2 linked regions of the Variovorax paradoxus genome follow. The protein of the gene in region 1 binds, or shares a complex with, the protein of each later gene. Links are inferred from orthologs where the notes say so. Each region holds a gene or a part of one and is shown in the gene's direction. Other genes may lie near its edges. The genes, in order: tldD and pmbA.

The links.
Region 2: the proteins of tldD (region 1) and pmbA are in contact, whole or in part, in a solved structure (PDB 5NJ9), measured with the Escherichia coli proteins. The link is inferred for Variovorax paradoxus from one-to-one orthologs.

Annotation. Positions count from the first base shown.
Region 1 is NZ_CP045644.1:460,142-469,933, reverse strand. What follows is about bases 6,284-9,255. They hold tldD (metalloprotease TldD), read left to right. Parts: upstream 6,284-7,025; coding sequence 7,026-8,486; downstream 8,487-9,255. Other genes in these bases: GFK26_RS02035 (hypothetical protein), read left to right, coding at 8,569-9,102; rodA (rod shape-determining protein RodA), read left to right, coding at 6,284-6,910. In the rest of the region: GFK26_RS02070 (energy transducer TonB), read right to left, coding at 1-71; GFK26_RS02065 (ribonuclease catalytic domain-containing protein), read right to left, coding at 124-2,199; GFK26_RS02060 (YqiA/YcfP family alpha/beta fold hydrolase), read right to left, coding at 2,260-2,853; GFK26_RS02055 (response regulator transcription factor), read left to right, coding at 3,135-3,878; GFK26_RS02050 (ATP-binding protein), read left to right, coding at 3,885-5,720; more of rodA, read left to right, coding at 5,756-6,283; GFK26_RS02030 (3-deoxy-7-phosphoheptulonate synthase), read left to right, coding at 9,338-9,792. UniProt on the Escherichia coli protein: Metalloprotease involved in CcdA degradation. Suppresses the inhibitory activity of the carbon storage regulator (CsrA).
Region 2 is NZ_CP045644.1:3,755,956-3,765,737, forward strand. The notes cover bases 2,929-5,890. They hold pmbA (metalloprotease PmbA), read left to right. Parts: upstream 2,929-3,705; coding sequence 3,706-5,076; downstream 5,077-5,890. Other genes in these bases: yjgA (ribosome biogenesis factor YjgA), read right to left, coding at 2,948-3,607; GFK26_RS17135 (helix-turn-helix domain-containing protein), read left to right, coding at 5,142-5,890. Outside these bases: GFK26_RS17110 (Ig-like domain-containing protein), read right to left, coding at 1-1,483; GFK26_RS17115 (hypothetical protein), read right to left, coding at 1,620-2,114; mog (molybdopterin adenylyltransferase), read right to left, coding at 2,199-2,789; more of GFK26_RS17135, read left to right, coding at 5,891-6,086; GFK26_RS17140 (ABC transporter substrate-binding protein), read left to right, coding at 6,262-7,533; GFK26_RS17145 (carbohydrate ABC transporter permease), read left to right, coding at 7,536-8,405; GFK26_RS17150 (carbohydrate ABC transporter permease), read left to right, coding at 8,417-9,229; GFK26_RS17155 (ABC transporter ATP-binding protein), read left to right, coding at 9,265-9,782.

The DNA of each region.
Region 1 (9,792 bases):
AGCAACGCGGCATGCGCGATGACCGACACGCCCAGAGCGATCTGCAGCGTGCTGAGGTCCTTGAGATTCATTCTCGAAACTCCTCCAGGGGGCGGCGCGTGTTTCCGGTCGTTCGACCGGGGCTCATGCAGGCGCGGTCGTCGTCGGGTCGGGTGCGGTTTCGCTGTCGCTCAGGTCGACCGCGATGGCGATCGGGCCGGCGACTTCTTCTTCGTCGTCCTCGCCGCTGTCGGCCTCAGCGGCTGCGGCATCGGCCTGCGGCACGTCGAAGCGTTCGAGCACGGTGCCGCTCACGTCGAGTGCGATCTCGTCGATCTCGCCGAGCTTCACGCGCACACGCGCGCCGCGCTCCTGCTGGCCCGCCACCGGGAACACCAGTGGCAGCGCATCGGCACGCACCAGCGCACCGTTGGGAATGTCCTTGATGACCGTCGCTTCGAGCTCGGTGATGCCGTTCTGCTGCAGGTACTTGAGCGTCCAGAAGCGCTCCATGCCGCCCTGGTAGGCGTTGTACGTGGCATAGGCGGCGTCGAAGCCCGAAAGAATCGAGAACAGGTCGGCGTCCTTCGGCTTGAAGGGCGCGGCCAGTGCGGCGGTCTTGCCGTGGCGGGCGGCCGCGATGATCTGCCACTGGTTCACGAGGTCGGTGTAGCGGCGCAGCGGCGAGGTGCTCCAGGCGTAGCTCTTCACGCCCAGGCCCGCGTGCGGTAGCGCGCGCGTGCCCATGCGCACCTTGATGCCGGGCGCCAGGCTGGCCTGGCTGCGGTACAGGCCGGGCACGCCGAGTTCGCCGAGCCAGCCGCCCCAGCTGCTGTTGGCCAGGATCATGGCCTCGGACACGATCAGGTCGAGCGGCGCGCCGCGCTGGCGCGTGGTGATCTGCACCTGCTCGTTGCCGGTGGGCTCGGCGCCGTCGTTGCCCACGAGGCGGAAGTTGTAGTCGGGCCGGCTGAAGTTCTCGGGCTTGCCGCGCACCACTTCGCGCTGCGCCTTCAGGTGCTTGGCGAGGCGGAACAGGAAGCTCAGCGGCGCGCGCAGCTTCGCGGCGGCGTCGGGGGTGTTGTCCGAATTGAAGGTGGCGTCTTCGAGCCAGGGCTGCGTGACGACGGCGTCGAGCTGGTCGTGGCGCAGGTTGGCGACGATCGGCACGCGCTCGAGCTTGGTCTCGGTGCCCTGCAGCTCGAGCGTGGCTTCGTCGAAGCGCGCATAGAGCGACACGGCCGGGCGGTCGCCGCCTTCGAGCAGCGTGTAGGTGTCGACCACCTCGTCGGGCAGCATGGTGATCTTGTAGCCCGGCATGTACACGGTGGACATGCGCGCGCGCGCCACGGCGTCGATGGCGCTGCCCGGCGTCAGCGCCAGGCCCGGCGCCGCGATGTGGATGCCGACCGTGATGGTGCCGCTGCCCATGCCCTGCACCGACAGCGCGTCGTCGATTTCGGTGGTCTGTGAGTCGTCGATCGAGAAGGCCCGCACGCCTTCGGCCAGCGGCAGGTCGTCGGCGACAGCCGGCGCCGCGAGCGCGGGAAAACCGGTGCCCTTGGGGAAGTTCTCGAACAGGAAGCGCCGCCAGTGGAACTGGTAGGGCGAATCGATGGCGCCGGCGCGCTCCAGCAGGTCGAGCGGCGGGCGCTGCGTGGCGCGCGCGGCGTCGACCACGGCCTTGTACTCGGGCGCGTTCTTGTCGGGCTTGAACAGGATCTTGTAGAGCTGCTCGCGGATCGCCGGCGGGCACACGCCCTCGGCGAGCTGGCCGGCCCATTCGACGATCTGCGCCTGGACGGCCTTCTTCTTCTCGATGGCGGCCAGCGCCTGCTGCACGATCTCGGCCGGCGCCTTCTTGAAGCGCCCCTTGCCCGCGCGGCGGAAGTAGTGCGGTGCCTCGAACAGCGCGAACAGCGCGGCGGCCTGCTGCGCGAGCGTGGGCTTGTCGCTGAAATAGTCGGCGGCCAGGTCGGCAAAGCCGAACTCGCCTTCGGCCGCGAATTCCCAGGCGAGGTCGAGGTCCATGGCTGCGGCCAGCGCACGCGCCTCGGCCATCAGCTCGGCCGGGGCCGGTTTCTCGAAACGCAGAACGATGTTGGCGCCCTTGACCTTGACGCGCTTGCCGGTCTCGAGCTCGACCTGCGCCGAGGCTTCGGCTTCCGACAGGACGCGGCCGCCGAGGTATTTACCGGCTTCTTCAAACAATACAAACATGCCGCGATTGTCCACGACTCGGCAACCCCGGAGCCGCCGCCCCGGCTGGCGGCGCGCGCCCTAAACCGGGTTGATGAAGGCCATCACGTCGGCGAGGTGCGCTTTTTCGAAGTCGGACAGCGCGTGGTCGCCGCCCTCGAGCAGCTTGATGCGGCTGTCGGGGTAGCGTGCCGACATCTCGTGCCAGTCGAGCGCTTCGTCGCCCTTGGCGATGATCGCGAACAGGCGCTCCGGCCGCGTGAGCGCGCCGATTTCCATGGCGCGCAGTTCCTGGATGAATTCCGGCTGGAAATAGAAATGCTCGGCCGGGTCATGCCAGGCGGTCTGGCTGCCGATGTAGCGCGTGAGGTCGCGCGCCGGGTGCACCGCGGGGTTGAGCAGCACGGCGCGGCAGCGCGTCATGCCGGCGACGTAGGTGGCGTAGAAGCCGCCGAGCGACGAACCGATCACCGCCATCGACTTGCGCGGCCAGTGCGCGATGCCCTTCATCACCATGTCGATGGCATCGTGCGGCGACGGCGGCAGTTGCGGGCACCACCATTCCAGGTTCGGGTGCTCGCTCGCCACGTGCTTCGCCACCAGCCGCGCCTTGGTCGATCGAGGCGACGAGCGGAAGCCGTGCAGGTACAACAGATGGGTGGTTTGCGGGTCCATGGGAGGAGGGTGACTGGCGGTGCGCAGGTCGCGCCCCGTGGCCGGGTTCAGACAATTTTGCATGAGGTCTACGCCGCCGATGCCGCGACGGCCTCACAAATCCCTGCGAAACGGGCGACAAGGGCGTGACTGGAATTCGAAAGTATTCACGGCGCGGTCGCGCAGGATGCGGACGATGCGGCGCAAGGGAGAAAGATGAGACAAGTTTCGTGACGCATCTGGCAGGGGGCATCCCATGAACACGGGAGGTCGGGCCGGCATGGCCGCAGGTGTCGAGGCTTATGCTTCATCCCATGAATACCGAGGCTCAGGATGACGGGATGCCACGCCGCTGGGGCGTGCTCGTGGTCGAGGACGACAGCCGCGCACGCGCCTTCTTCGAAGCGAGCGTGCAGCGCAGCCCGCGCCTGTTCTGGCTCGGCAGCGCCGGCACGGTGCAGGAAGCGCGCAGCTGGCTGGCCGCCACCGCGACCATTCCCGACGTGCTGCTGGTCGACCTCGGCATGCCCGACGGCACCGGGCTCGACGTGATCCGCGACGCCGTCGCGCGCTTTCCCGGCTGCGAGCCACTGGTGGTGTCGGTCTTCGGTGACGAAGAGAACGTGCTGGCCAGCATCGAGGCCGGCGCCGTGGGCTACATCCACAAGGACGCCGCACCCGAAGACATCGCGCAGACCATCGTCGAGATGAAGGCCGGGGCCTCGCCGATCTCGCCCATGATCGCGCGCCGCGTGCTCGCCAAGTACCGCAGCCTGCAGGCGGCCGTGCCGGGCACAGCCGGCGCGGCGCCGGCAGAGACGGCGCTCGACGAGACCGACCGCGGCCTGCTCTCGGCGCGCGAACACGAGGTGCTGACGCTGATCGCACGCGGCTTCTCGTACGCCGAGATCGCGCGCCTCAAGGGCCTGAGCGTGCACACGGTGCAGACCCACATCAAGAATCTCTACGGCAAGCTCGCGGTGCATTCCAAGAGCGAAGCGGTGTTCGAGGCCACGCGCCTCGGCCTGCTGTCCCACCCGGGCTGAGGACGGATGCTGCGGCGGCTGGCGTTCCTGTGCCTGCTCGGGCTGGCCGCGCTGTTTGCCGTGGTGAATGTCATGGCGGCCAGCGCGCAGGGACCGATCGAACTGCGCCACGCCAGGGTGACCACCACCATCGACGGCGTCGTGCAGACGGAAGCCGTCGACCTGTCCTATCACTGGGACCGCCGGCACCAGGGGCGCACCGGCTTCGCGAGCTTCGACCTGCCGTTCCGGATCGAGACCGTGCCCGAGGTGCCCTGGGGCGTCTTCATTCCCCGTGCCGGCAGCGTCTTCGAAGTGCAGCTCAACGGCGCGCTGCTGCAGGCCTATGGCGACCTCGGCCAGGGCAACCGTGCCGACTACGCCAAGGCCCCCGTCTACGTGCCGGTGCCCGGGCGGCTGCTGAAAGAGGGCGAGAACCTGCTGCAGATCCGCATCCGCGCCGACAGCGAACGGCGCGCCGGCCTGTCGCGCGTCACCATCGGGCCGGCGACGCCGGTGCGCACCGCGCTGTTCGAGCGCGCCTACGCCTGGCGCTTCACGGGGTCGGTGCTGCTGACGGCGTTCAGCCTGATCGTCGGCAGCATCGCGCTGGCGCTGTGGTTCACCCAGGTCGACACCGGCGCGACCGGCCGCCGCCAGCGCGACGCCCTCTATTTCTGGGCCGCGGTCGCCGAGTTCTGCTGGGCGGTGCGCGTGGCCGACGCCATGATCCCCGAGCCGCCGCTGCCGTGGCAGCTCTGGGGCGTGCTGATGGCCGGCTGCTACGCAGGCTGGGCCGCCTCCGCCATGATGTTCTGCTATCACCTCGCCGACTGGGCGCAGAACCCGCGCCTGCGCTGGGCGCGCTGGCCGATGGCGGCCGTGGTGGCCGGCACCGTGGTGTTCACCTGGCTGGCGCTGAACCGCGAGGAGCCGCGCTGGCTCACGGGCTGGCTGGCGGTCGAGATCACCATCGTCGTCGGCTTCGTGATCGCCTTTGCCGTGGCCACGGTGCGCCGGCCCAGTGTCGAGCGGCTGCTGGTGGCCGGCGCCGCGCTGGTCACGGTGGCGTTCGGTGTGCGCGACTGGCTGGTGATCCGCCTGAGCGACGCCTATGGCGAAACCACCTGGGTGCGCTACACCTCGGTGCTGTTCGGGGTGGCGCTGCTGCTCATCGTGCTGCGGCGCTTTCACTTCGCGAGCGTGCAGGCGCGCGGCTGGGTCCAGACGCTGGCCGACCGCGTGGCGCAGCGCGAGCGCGAACTGGCGGCCACCTACGCCGAGCTGGAAGCCGTGGCGCGCGACCAGGCGCGCACCCACGAGCGCGAGCGCATCCTGCGTGACATGCACGACGGCGTGGGCTCGCACATCAGTTCGGCGATCCGCCAGCTGCAATCGGGCCAGACCAGCCCCGAAGAACTGCTGCGCACCCTGCGCGACTCGCTCGACCAGCTCAAGCTGTCGATCGACTCCATCCACCTGCCGCCCGGCGACATCGGCGCGCTGCTGGCGGCGCTGCGCTACCGGCTGGAGCCCCGGCTGGCCGCGGCGGACATCGCCTTCGAATGGGGTGTGGACGAGCTGCCCACGGTGACGCAGCTCGACGCCCACGCCACGCGGCAGCTGCAGTTCCTGCTGTTCGAAGCCATCTCGAACGTGCTGCAGCACGCCCACGCGAGCGCGCTGCGCATCGAGGCCGACGCGCGCGCTGGCGCCGTGCACCTGCGTGTGATCGACAACGGCGTGGGTTTCGACGCCACCGAGGTGCCGACGGCGCTGTCGAAGCGCGCCGCCGCGATCGGGGCGCGTCTGGCGATCGAAAGCCGACCGGGCCGCACGGTCGTTCAGCTCGGTTTCGACTGATCGGGCGGGCGGGGCGGGGATAATCCGCCCCCATCATGTCTGCCGTGTTCAACCAGCCCTCCCTGGCGCGTCGCATTGCGCCCATCTTCCAGGGCTTCGACGGCTTCCTGGCCTTTGCCGTGATGCTGCTCGCCTTTGCCGGGCTGCTCACCATGTATTCGTCCGGCTACGACCATGGCTCGCGCTTTCTCGACCATGGCCGCAACATGCTGCTGGCCGGCGGCATCATGTTCGTGGTGGCGCAGGTGCCGCCGCAGCGGCTCATGGTGTTCGCCGTGCCGCTCTACGCAGCGGGGGTGGCGCTGCTGATCGCGGTCGCGCTGTTCGGTATCACGAAGAAAGGCGCCCAGCGCTGGATCAATGTGGGCGTGGTGATCCAGCCCAGCGAAATCCTGAAAATCGCGATGCCCCTGATGCTGGCCTGGTGGTTCCAGCGCCGCGAAGGGCAGCTGCGCCCGCTCGACTTCGTGGTGGCGACCGTGCTGCTGGCGGTGCCGGTCGGGCTCATCATGAAGCAGCCCGACCTGGGCACCTCGCTGCTGGTGCTGGCGGCCGGGCTGGCGGTGATCTTCTTTGCCGGACTGCCGTGGAAGCTGATCGTGCCGCCGGTGGTGATCGGCGCGGTGGCGATCACGCTCATCGTGGGTTTCGAGTCGCGGCTGTGCGTCGACGGCGTCGACTGGCGCGTGCTGCACGACTACCAGAAGCAGCGCGTGTGCACGCTGCTCGACCCCAGCAAGGACCCGCTGGGCAAGGGCTTTCACATCATCCAGGGGATGATCGCCATCGGCTCGGGCGGCGTCGGCGGCAAGGGCTTCATGCAGGGCACGCAGACGCACCTCGAGTTCATTCCCGAGCGCACCACCGACTTCATCTTCGCGGCGTATTCGGAAGAATTCGGCCTGATCGGCAACCTGGCGCTGATCGCGGCCTTCATCCTGCTGATCTTCCGCGGGCTGACCATCGCGCTGAACGCGACCACGCTGTTCTCGCGCCTGCTGGCCGGGGCGGTGACCATGATCTTCTTCACCTACGCCTTCGTGAACATGGGCATGGTCAGCGGCATCCTGCCGGTGGTGGGCGTGCCGCTGCCGTTCATCAGCTACGGCGGCACCGCCATGGTCACGCTGGGGCTGGGGCTGGGCCTGCTGATGTCGATTGCGCGGGCGCGGAAACTGTCCCAGAACTGAATCAGGCCAGAAACACCGAGGAACCGGCTTTGCCGGGCCTCAGGTGTTGCCCCCGGTAGGGGGTTGGAGAAGCGACACGAAGTGCGCGGAGCCTGGGGGCGAGCAATAATCCGTCATGATCTCTCGCGAACCCACCATCGAGCGCCTCGCCACGGCGCAACAGCTCCTGCTCACGCCGTTCGGCCTGGACGAATCGCACCTGAGCAAGGCACTGGCCGAGATCACCGCGCACCGCGTGGACGATGCCGACCTGTACTTCCAGTACACCCGCAGTGAGGGCTGGAGCCTCGAGGAAGGCATCGTCAAGACCGGCAGCTTCAGCATCGACCAGGGCGTCGGTGTGCGTGCCGTGAGCGGCGAGAAAACCGCCTTTGCCTACTCGGACGACATCTCCGAGGCTTCGCTGCTCGACGCGGCGCGCACGGTGCGCTCCATTTCTTCCGCCGGTCGCACGGCCCGCGTGAAGACGCCCGCCCGCAAGATCGCCGCGAGCCGCTCGCTCTACAACGGCGTCGATCCCATTTCCACGCTCGACAGCACCGCCAAGGTCAAGCTGCTCGAACGGGTCGAGAAGCTGGCCCGTTCGCGCGACCCGCGCGTGGCGCAGGTCATGGCCGGCCTGGCCAGCGAGTACGACGTGATCCTGGTGGCGCGCGCCGACGGCACGCTGGCGGCCGACGTGCGGCCGCTGGTGCGGCTGTCGGTCACCGTGATCGCGGAGCAGAACGGGCGCCGCGAGGTCGGTTCGGGCGGCGGCGGCGGGCGCTTTGGCCTGGCCTATTTCACCGACGAACAGATCGCCGAGTACGTCGACCACGCCGTGAAGGCCGCGCTGACCAATCTCGATGCCCGCCCGGCCCCGGCCGGCGAGATGACGGTGGTGCTCGGTTCGGGCTGGCCCGGCATCCTGTTGCACGAAGCCATCGGCCACGGCCTCGAGGGCGATTTCAACCGCAAGGGCTCGAGCGCGTTCTCGGGCCGCATCGGCCAGCGCGTGGCGGCCAAGGGCGTCACGGTGCTCGACGACGGCACCATTGCCGACCGCCGCGGCTCGCTCAACGTGGACGACGAGGGCCACGCCAGCCAGCGCAACGTGCTGATCGAGGACGGCATCCTCAAGGGCTACATCCAGGATTCGATGAACGCGCGCCTCATGAAGGTCAAGCCCACGGGCAACGGCCGCCGCGAGAGCTACGCCCACGTGCCGATGCCGCGCATGACCAACACCTACATGCTCGGCGGCGACAAGGACCCGAAGGAAATCGTCGCCAGCATCAAGAAGGGCCTGTACGCCACCAATTTCGGCGGCGGGCAGGTCGACATCACGAGCGGCAAGTTCGTGTTCTCGGCCAGCGAGGCCTTCTGGGTCGAGAACGGCAAGATCCAGTACCCGGTGAAGGGCGCAACCATCGTGGGCAACGGCCCCGACGCGCTCACCCGCGTGACCATGATCGGCAACGACATGGCGCTCGATTCGGGCGTCGGCACCTGCGGCAAGGAGGGCCAGAGCGTGCCCGTGGGCGTCGGCCAGCCGACCCTTCGCATCGATGGCCTGACGGTAGGTGGAACGGCTTAGGACTTTTGGCACTTGCAGGCTGTTTCGTTCGGTTGCTAAGCTGCGCTCCTTTTTTGCGAACGACGAATCAAGGAGCATTTCAATGGGAAGCAGGATCAATTCGCCCGCCGTGCTGTGGGCCGTGACCGCCGTGGTGGCGCTGGCCACCGCCGGTTGCGCATCGCGCGGCAGTTCGGGCAGCCAGCCTGCCGCGGCACCGGCACCCGCTGCTGCGGCGCCCGCGGCGCCCAGCGGTTCGAAGGCCGGCCTGGACGCCCGTGGCAACGTGGTCGACTCGTCCAAGGTCGAGGCAGGTAGCGGCCGCACCGTCAAGGGCCTGAACGGCTACGAAGGCGAGATCACCGGCAACCCGGCGCGCAACAGCAAGTTCACGCGCCTGCAGATCGGCATGAGCACCAAGCAGGTCACCGACATCGCCGGCCCGCCCACCGACCAGGGCGCCTACATGACGGGCAAGGCCTGGATTCCGTTCTATTTCGGCAGCGATCGCCACCGTTTCGAGATGACCTACAAGGGCCAGGGCCGCCTGATCTTCGCAGGCGGCGGCATGGGCGATTTCAGCAGCGGCAACCTGATCTGGATCATTCACAACGCCAACGAATCGGGCTACCGGTAAAAACAACACCGACCTGGCCACGCGGCCGGGTTTTTTATTTTCCGTGCTACATTCCGCCCACATGTCCGCCCTCCGCGCTTACTTTTTTGCCTACTTTTGGTTCCCGGTTTCCGGCGGACGAGAGGCGAGCGCGTAAAGCAAACGAACACCCTCCCAGAACCGCCGGTGGCTTCCAGCCCCCGGCGGTTTTTTTATGCCCTGACGATTTTTCATTCACACCAACAAGGAAGAAATGATGAGCACGAACACCCCTCCCACCGGCGACAGCTGGTATGCGAGCGTCGAAAAAACCAGCAAGACCGACGACGAACGCATCAAGGACATCAACGTGCTCCCCCCTCCCGAACATCTGATCCGCTTCTTCCCGATCCGCGGCACGCCGATCGAAACGCTGATCACCGGCACCCGCCGGGGCATCCACAACATCATGGCCGGCAAGGACGACCGGCTGCTGGTGATCATGGGCCCGTGTTCGATCCACGACCCGGCCGCGGCCCTCGAGTACGCCCGCCGCCTCAAGGCCGAGCGCGACAAGTACGCCGGCACGCTGGAAATCGTGATGCGCGTGTACTTCGAAAAGCCGCGCACCACGGTCGGCTGGAAGGGGCTCATCAACGACCCGTACCTGGACGAGAGCTATCGCATCGACGAAGGCCTGCGCATTGCGCGCCAGCTGCTGATCGACATCAA
Region 2 (9,782 bases), 3.3 Mb from region 1 along the record:
TGGCGTACGCCTCGGCGAGCGCCTTCATCGACTGGACCTGGTTGGCGCTCTTGGCCCCCGCCATGCTGTTGGAGATGTCGGCAATGAAGGTCACGCTGATCGACTTCTTGCTTTCAGCCAGGCTGGCGTGGTCATCGCCGCTGTCGTTCATGCTGAAGTCGATCACCTTGGAGGGCGCGCTGCTGTTGCCGGCGACGTCGATGACGGTGTGGCTGAAGCTGTGCAGGCCGATGGTCAGCGGCACGGTGGGCGTGAATGTCCAGTCGCCCGCACCGTTGGTTTGCGTGCGGCCGATTTCCTTGCCGTGGTCGTAGATGACGACGGTCGTGTTCGGCTCGGCGTTGCCTGCATAGGTCGGCGTGCTGTCATCGGTGACGGAGCCGTGGGCAATGGGCCCTTGAATCGGACCGACGTTGTCGCTCAGTACCGCGTCCGACGCGGCGGGCGCCGTGTAGTCGGTGGTCAGCGGGAACGCGCCCGAGGGCTCGCTCACGTTGCCGATCTTGTCGGTGGCCGTGGCGGTGATGTTGTGCGGGCCTTCGGGCAGCGCGACGCTGGGGGTGAAGCTCCAGTTGCCTCGGGCGTCGGCGACGGTCTCGCCCAGGTAGGTGGCGCCGTCGTAGAGCTGGACGGTGTGCTTCGCCGGTGCGGTGCCCGAGAGGGTGGGCCTGGCGTCGTCGGTCACTTCGCCCGGCAGCAGCATGTGCGGCGTGCCCACGTCGTCGAACACGCTCTCAATGATGGGAGCGGCCGGCTTTTCGGTGTTCACGGTCACGCGGTACGGCGCGGTCAGTGCGGTCTCGTTGCCGGCGACGTCCACTTCGTAGACCCGCAGCATGTTCTGGCCGGAGGCCAGCGGGGCGTCGACCTGCAGCGTCCAGTGGCCGTGCTCGCCGATGACGGCGCGGCCCAGTTCGCGTTCACCCGACGCGTCCCTGACCCTCACGATGACGGTGTGGCCGGGCACGCCGGAGCTGGTGCCGCTGATCAGCGGGCGCGCGTCGTCGGTGGCTGCACCGGACGTGATGTTGCCGGTGATGCCGCCCACGGTGTCCAGCACGCCGGTGATGGCCAGTTGGCTGGCGTCGGGTGGGGTGACGTCGATCTCGAAGTTGAACGGGGCGGAAGGGGCGCTCTCGTTGCCGGAGGCATCGCGCGCGATGAGGGTGATGGCGTGAAGCCCTTCGCCCATGTCGGTCGACGGGGTGAAGCTCCACAGGCCGCTTGCACCGACCCTGGCCTTGCCGATCTCGGTGCCGTTGTCCTGGATGACGATGGTGTCGCCGGGCGTGCCCTGGCCGTGGAATTCGGGCTGGCGGTCGTCGGTGATGCTGCCGGGTGCAAGGTTGCCCTGGATGTCACCGGCGTTGTCGAAGGCCCCGTCCAAGACGGGCGGCTGCACCGTGAACGTCGACATGCCCGCACTCGCTGCGCGACCGATGTTCGTGTCGTCGACGGCGATGGTGGTTTTCTCTGATGCCATGGATGTAATTTCTCTGCTCTGGACGGGGACAGGAAGCCGGACCGACACATGAACGCACGCGGTTCGATCAAGCGGTCTGGGGGATCGGGCACTCTAGGAAGAGCCGCCAGGCGAAACCATGGGACGAGTCTGAAAGTCAGGCATGAAGGAACAGAGGGGCGTTGAAAGTGCAAACAAAGCCATTGGCTACGGCACATAGAACACCGAAGCCGGCGTTCGTCGTGCGCGAGGGCGCGCCGCCGACATTGGTGTTGCTGCCCTGGGTCCAACCGTCGCTGCCGCCGAGCAGGTCGACATCGCCGTTGGCGCCGTTCACCAGCATCTGCACCTTGCCGTCGGCCATGACCATGTCGCGCACACCGCCGGCCAGCACGTCGCTCGCGCTCAGCGCCAGCGTGTTGCCGCCCGCACCGAGGTCGAACTTCTCGAAGCCTTGCACCTTCATGCCGAGGGCCGACAGGTCGATGTGCATGGCCTTGCCGTCCATGACGAGGGTGTCGATGCCCAGGCCGCCGTCGAGGCTTGCGAAATCGCCGCTGTGGATGCGGACCGTGTCATCGCCGGAACCGCCATGCACCACGTCGGCCGTGCCGACGGTGGTGAAGGTGTCGTTGCCTGCGAGTGAGGACAAAGTCGTACGCGATGGCACAACGCAGGTCACGCAAGGCGCTCCAGGCGCCGTGCTGCTCGTTTTTGCGAGGCGGGCGGTGCCGCCTCAGCGCGCGGCGCGAATGGCCGACTTCGGCCGGAAGGCCTTGCAGACCGTGTCGTCGGTCTCGAGGTACGGCCCTCCGATGAGGTCGATGCAGTAGGGCACGGCGGCGAAGATGCCGGGGACGATCTGCGTGCCGTCGGCGTCCTTCAGCCCTTCGAGCGTCTCGGCGATCGACTTGGGCTGGCCCGGCAGGTTGATGATGAGGCTCTGGTCGCGAATGACGGCCACCTGGCGCGAGAGGATGGCGGTGGGCACGAAGCGCAGGCTGATCTGGCGCATCTGTTCGCCGAAGCCTGGCATTTCCTTGTGGGCCACGGCCAGCGTGGCCTCGGGCGTCACGTCGCGCAGCGCGGGCCCGGTGCCGCCGGTGGTGAGCACGAGCGAGCAGCCGGCGTCGACCAGTTCGATGAGCGTGGCGCTGATGCGCGCGGTTTCGTCGGGGATGAGGCGGGCTTCGAATTCGAGCGGGTTCTTCAGCGCCCGGCCCAGCCACTCTTTCAGTGCAGGCAGGCCCTTGTCTTCGTAGGTGCCGCTGGAGGCGCGGTCGCTGATGGAGACGATGCCGATGCGGACGGAGTCAGGTGCGCTCATGGTGTTCTTGCTCCTCTTGCTCCCTCTCCCGCTTGCGGGAGAGGGCGGGGGTGAGGGTTGCTGGCGATGGACAGGGCGTGCGGGCGTACAGGCTCTCGGCCCTCACCCCGACCCTCTCCCGCGAGCAGGAGAGGGAGAAAGTCAAAAAGGCCGGACGCTCATGCGTCTTCTTCGCGGTCCTGCGCCGCAGCCGCTTCGGCGTGGTCGGCGCCGCCATGCACCGCCAGCTGCGCACGCACAAGCTGAAAGATCTCGCGATACGCCTTGCCCTGGCGCGGCGCTTCGCCGGCGGGGCCGGACTTCAGGTCTTTGCGGGCCTGGCGCACGAGAGCGCGCAGCTGCTGCGAGTCGGTGGCGGGGTGGGTTTCGATCCAGCCGCCGAGGGCGTCGTCGTCGGCGATGAGGCGTTCGCGCCAGCGCTCGGCCTCGTGCAGCGCGGCGGCTTCGGCGGCCGGCACGGTGTTCTGCTCGACCAGCGCGAGCTTGACGGCCTCGAGCGTGGGCTCGTCGAGCTTGCGCATCAGCTTGCCGATGAACTGCATCTGGCGGCGTTTGCCCTCGAAATTGGTGATGCGCTTGGCCTCGGTGATGGCATCGACGAGCTTTTCGCCCAGCGGCAGTGCATCGAACAGGGCCGCGCGCAGGCCGAGCAGCTCCTCGCCGAGCTTTTGTAGTTCGTCGCTCTCGCGCTTGAGTTCGGTACGGCTGGCTTCGTCGGTGCCGCCCTTGAGCTCGCGCTTGAGCTCAAGGTCGAGTTCGCTGCCTTCGGCAACGAAGTGGCCACGGACGAAATAGCCTTTTTTGGGTTTGCGGGACATGGGGTGGATTCTGGGCTGCGCCGTGCGGCGCTGCAACGCGCACAGGGGGCGCGGAAGGGAAAACGTGAAACAGGGGGCGCAAGTATCATAGCCACCACATGACGACATCCTCCTCGCGCGCCGATTCCGGCTTCGCCTACAGCCGTTCCTTCTTCGAAAACCTGGTCGATTCGGCCCTGGCCCACGCCAAAAAGCTCGGGGCCACCGACGCCGGCGCCGAGGCCTCCGAGGGCTGCGGCCTGAGCGTCTCGGTGCGCAAGGGCGAACTCGAGAACGTCGAGCGCAACCGCGACAAGTCGCTGGGCATCACGGTCTACGTGGGCCACCGCCGCGGCAACGCCAGCACCTCCGACTTCTCAGAGGCGGCCATCGCCCGCACCGTGCAGGCGGCCTACGACATCGCCCGCTTCACGGCCGAAGACCCGGTGAGCGGCCTGCCCGACGAAGACGACATCGCCAAGGTGCACCCCGAGCTCGACCTGTTCCACCCCTGGGCCGTGACCAGCGAGCAGGCCGCGGCCATGGCGCTGGAGTGCGAGGCAGCGGCGCTGTCGACCGACAAGCGCATCACCAACAGCGAAGGCGCCGGCGTCTCGGCGCAGCAGAGCCATTTCTTCAGCGCCCACACGCACGGTTTTCGCGGCGGCTACGCCAGCTCGCGGCACTCGATTTCGGTGGCGCCCATCGCCGGCAAGGGCGACGGCATGCAGCGCGACGCCTGGTACAGCTCGATGCGCTCGGCCGACGAACTCGCCAGCCCGCAGGCCGTGGGCCGCTACGCCGCCGAACGGGCGCTGAGCCGTCTCAAGTCGCGCAAGATCAAGACCACCGAATGCCCGGTGCTGTTCGAGTCGCCGCTGGCCGTGGGCCTCTTGGGCGGGCTGGTGCAGGCCGTGAGCGGCGGGGCGCTGTACCGCAAGAGCACCTTCCTGCTCGATTCGCTGGGCAAGCCCGTGCTGCCCAAGCACGTCGACATTGCCGAAGACCCGCACGTGATGCGCGGCAAGGGCAGCTCGCCCTTCGACGACGAAGGCGTGGTCACCCGCGCACGCAAGGTGGTCGATGCCGGCCGCCTCGAAGGCTACTTTCTCTCGACCTACTCGGCACGCAAGCTGGGCATGAAGACCACCGGCAACGCCGGCGGCTCGCACAACCTGACGCTGAGCTCGCGCCTCACGAAGCACGGCGACGACCTCGACGCCATGCTGGCCAAGCTGGGCACGGGCCTGTTCGTCATCGAGCTGATGGGGCAGGGCGTGAACTACGTGACCGGCGACTACTCGCGCGGCGCGAGCGGTTTCTGGGTCGAAAAAGGCCGCATCGCCTTTCCAGTGGAAGAAATCACAATTGCCGGCAATTTGCGCGACATGCTCATGGGAATCGAGGCGATTGGCGCAGATGCTTACACTTTCGGCGCAAAAACCACGGGGTCGATCCTGGTCAACCGCATGAAGGTGGCCGGCGCCTGACAGGCGCCGCCCCGGCACGGCGCTGGCTCGACGACCTCCGATTTCAAAGACAGGGGGGACAGGAAATGAGCAAAACCAGCGCCGTGCGCAAGCCGGCCCTCGAACACGAACTCTTGCGCGACCCGCGCCTGGGCTTCGAGCCGGCGAGCCAGAGCTCGGTGCGCTGCCTGCAGCACGGCGTGCCCTGGCCCTTCGACTGCTGGCACTACCACGACGAGTTCGAGTTGCAGTGCATCAACCGCACCAGCGGCGACGCATTCGTGGGCAACCACATCGGCCATTTCGAGCCCGGCTATGTGGCCCTGGTGGGCGGGCGTCTGCCCCACACCTGGATCTCGCACGACGTGCCGCCCGAAGGCGTGCCCCACCGCAGCATGGTGATCCACTTTCGCGACGAACCGCTGCGCAAGGGTGTCGACCTGTTCCCCGAACTCGAAGCGGTGCTGCCGATGCTTGATCGCGCCAGGCTGGGCATCGAGTTCTTCGGCATCGGCGACCTCGTGCGCGAGCGCTTCGTGCGCGTGCAGAAGCAGGAGGGCATGGCGCGGCTGTCGGAGTTCATCGGCCTGCTGCACGAGCTGGCGAACTGGAGCGACTGGCGCCAGATTTCCAGCAACGCCGAGCCCACCGACGAAGACCCCACGGCCAACACCCGCATGCGCCGCGTGCTCGACCATTTGCACGCGCACCTGGCCGAAGAGCTGTCGCTGCCCGCCGTGTCGGCCATCGCCAACATGGCCGAAAGCAGCTTCTCGCGCTACTTTCACAAGCACATGGGCAGCACCTTCACCGACTTCGTCACGCGGCTGCGCATCACGAAGGCCTGCGAGATGCTGCAGGTGTCCGACCGGCTGGTCAGCGAGATCTGCTACGAGGTGGGGTTTGCGAACCTGGCCAACTTCAACCGCCGCTTCCTGCAGCTCAAGGGCATGACGCCCTCGGCTTACCGGCAGCAGGCGCAGGGCCGCTTCGGCCTGCGCAGCGCGCACAACACCCCGCTCGCCGCCTGATCCTGCCCTGATACGGGTTTGCCTCTCGGGCGAAACCCCGAGAGGGCTTGGCATCAAAGTATCAGGCGCCCGGTGGGCGTGTACGCAGCCCCCCGGAGCGGCCGCCTAACCTTCGTTTCGCTGCATTTGTCGACATTTCGTTGGCAATTTGCACCGACAACGAAGGAGACACGACATGCCGCTTCCCCCCACGTACCGTCTGGCCGGCCTCGCGCTGGCGCTCGCCACGCTGGCGCCCGCCGCGTTGGCCCAGGTCTGCAAGGAGGACGTGCGCGTCCTGTCGCAGCCGCGCGAAGGCCTGACGCTGCTCGAGAAATCGAAGGACGAGTTCAAGCGCCTGAGCGGAGCCTCGTTCAGCGTGGACAACCTCAACGAGAACGACCGCCGCGCCAAGTCGCGCGCCGATGCGTCCACGGTCGGCAAGTACCACGTGTACTACGTCGACGAGGCCAACGTGGCGCAGTTCGTCCAGTCGAAGTGGATCGTGCCGCTCACGCCGTACTACCCGGCCAGCTACGACTACGCCGATTTCGACGCCGGCCGCCAGAAGGTCGCAACCTTCGCCGGCCAGACCTGGTTCGCGCCGCTCACCGGCGGCGGCGACCTCATGGTCTATCGCAAGGATTTGCTCGAGAAGGCGGGCATCAAGCCGCCGGCCACGCTCGACGAGTTCGTGGCGGCCGTGAAGAAGCTCAACGACCCGGCCAACGGCATCTATGGCGTGGCCCTGCGCGGCCAGCGCGGCTCGGGTGCCAACGTGTGGCGCTGGATGCCGTTCTTCCGCGGCTACGGCGGCCAGTGGTTCGACGGCGACAAGCCGGTCTTCAACTCGCCCGCCGCCGTGAAGGCGACGCAGACCTACCTCGATCTCTTCAAGTACTCCGCGCCCGGCACCAAGACCGGCGGATGGGACGAATCGACCGGCGCCTTCCTGGCCGGCAAGGTCGCGATCCTGGTCGAATCCACGCCGCTCGCGGGCAACGCGCTCGACCCCAAGATGTCCACGGTGGTCGGCAAGATCGCCTACGCCGTGCCGCCCGCGCCGCTCACCGGTGGCGGCTACGGCCACGGCCTGGCCATCGGCGCACGCGCCAACAAGACCGAAGACGCCAAGAAGTGCGCGGGCCTGTTCATTGCCTGGGCCACGTCCAAGGAGAACGAGCGGCGCCGCCTGGCGGAAGGCCAGTTCGGCGAACTCAACCGCACCAGCGTGCTCGGCAGCCCCGAGTTCGCCCAGCGCTACGGCGCCGACCTGGGCAAGGCGCTGGCCGACACCGGCAAGGTCACGGCCGTGAACTTCTGGCAAGACCCGGCCTGGCCCGATCTGGGCGACCGCTGGGGGATCATTCTTGAAGAGCTGATCACTGGCTCGCGCACCGACATCCAGGGCGGGCTCGACGAACTCGACGCCTACGCCAAGCAGCTGATCGCGCGTCGCAAGAAGTGAGCATGCGTTCCCACACCACACGGCTGCCGGCCGTGTTCATCGGGCCGGGGCTGCTCGTGCTGGCCGTGCTGGCGCTGGTGCCGACGGTGTTCGCCATCGCCATCTCGCTGCAGGACCGCGAGCTGGGCCAAGCCGACACCGGCTGGGTCTGGTTCAGCAACTACGTGCAGCTGTTCTCGGACCGGCGCTTTCTGAACTCGGTGCGCGTGTCGCTGGTGTGGGAGGTGCTGACCGTCAGCGCCACCATGGCGCTGGCCGTGCTCATGGGCACGCTGATGCACCGCTGCACCACGCCGCGCTGGCGCCAGGTGCTGTCGATGCTGTTCATCGTGCCGGTGCTGCTGCCGCGCGTGTCGGCCGCCTTCGTCTGGAAGTTCGCCTTCCATCCGCTGTTCGGCCTCGTGACCTGGCCGTACAAGGCGATCACCGGCGAGCCGCTCGACCTGTTCGCCGACCCGGTGCTGGCGCTGCTGACGGTGGCCTTCGTCGACGTGTGGCAGTGGGGGCTGTTTTTCGCCGTCATCGTGCTGAAGCTGCTCGAAACTTTGCCGCCGCAGCCCTTCGAGGCCGCGCGCCTGGACCACGCGACAACGTGGGAGGTGTATGCCTACGTGGCGCTGCCGATGCTGAAGGCGCCGCTCATCAGCCTGACCTTCGTGAAGATGGTGGAGTCGCTGCGCGCCTTCGACCTCATCTACGTGATGACGCGCGGCGGCCCCGGCATTTCGACCGAGACGCTCGACATGTACGCCTTCTCGCAGGGCTTCATCGAGTCGGGCCGCATCTCGTACGCGTCGAGCATGGCGGTGCTGATGATGGTCGCCTCGACGGTCGCGTTCACCTACATCTGGAAATGGACCAAGCCGTCATGAAGAACCTTGCCATCGGAACCTTGCTGGCGCGGCTGGCGCTCATCGCTGCGGGACTTTCGGCGCTCGTGCCTGTGCTCTGGACCTTTCTCAATTCGTTCAAGAACCGGGTCGACATCGTCTCGTCGGTGCCGAAGTTCTTCTTCACGCCCACGCTGGACAACTACCTCTACGTGCTGAACCGCGAGGCCGTGGGCGCGGGGCTGCTCAACTCGATCGTGGTGGTCGGCGCGGCGGTGATCATCGGCGCGCTGCTGGGCCTGCCTGCGGCCTACGCGCTGGCGCGCTACCCGCTGCGCTGGGGCAACGACATCCAGTTCTTCGTGCTGTCGATGCGCTTTTTGCCGCCGGTGGCCGTGGCGATTCCGCTCATGGTGATCTGGCTGCAGCTGGAGCTGTACGACACGCGCGTCGCGCTCATTGCCACGTACACGCTGCTCACGCTCTCGACGGTGATCTGGCTCGCCATTCCGGCCTTCAAGGCGGTGCCCAAGGAAGTGGAAGAGGCGGGCCGCGTCGACGGCTACGGGCCCTACGCGATCTTCTTTCGCATCGCGCTGCCGATTGCCGCGCGCTCGCTCGTGGGCGCCATCGCCTTCGGCTTCGTGCTGGTGTGGAACGAGTTCCTCATCGCACTGATGCTCACCACCTCGGAGGCCAAGACGCTGCCCATCGTGGCGTCGGAACTCAGCCAGCTCGGGCGCGATGTGCCGTGGGGCATCTTGAATGCCTCGGTCATCTTGCTGTCGCTGCCGCCGCTGCTCATGGTGGGCGTGCTGAGCGGCTTTCTCAATGCCGCGTTCAAGCGCAAGCGGGAGGCTGCATGAGCGCCGCCGCCACTCCTTTCTCTCCAGAACAAAAAATGTCTGCCATACGCTGTCACCACCTCATCAAGCGCTACGGGGACACACAGGTCGTCCACGCATTCGACCTGGAGGTCGCGCAGAACGAGTTCGTCGTGTTCCTCGGCCCGTCGGGCTGCGGCAAGTCGACCATCCTGCGCATGCTCGCGGGTCTGGAAGACATCAGCGACGGCGACCTGCACATCGGCGGCCAGCGCGTGAACGACCTGCCGCCGCAGGAGCGCGGCATCGCGATGGTGTTCCAGAACTACGCGCTGTACCCGCACATGACGGTGCGCGACAACATCGCGTTCGGGCTCAAGCGGCTGAAGGTGCCCAAGGCCGAGATCGACAGCCGCATCAAGGAGGTGTCGGACACGCTGGGCCTGGCGCGCTACCTCGAGCGCAAGCCCACCGAACTGTCGGGCGGCCAGCAGCAGCGCGTGGCGATTGCGCGCGCCATGATCAAGACGCCGAAGGTGTTTTTGTTCGACGAGCCCTTGTCGAACCTGGACGCCAAGCTGCGCAACCACATGCG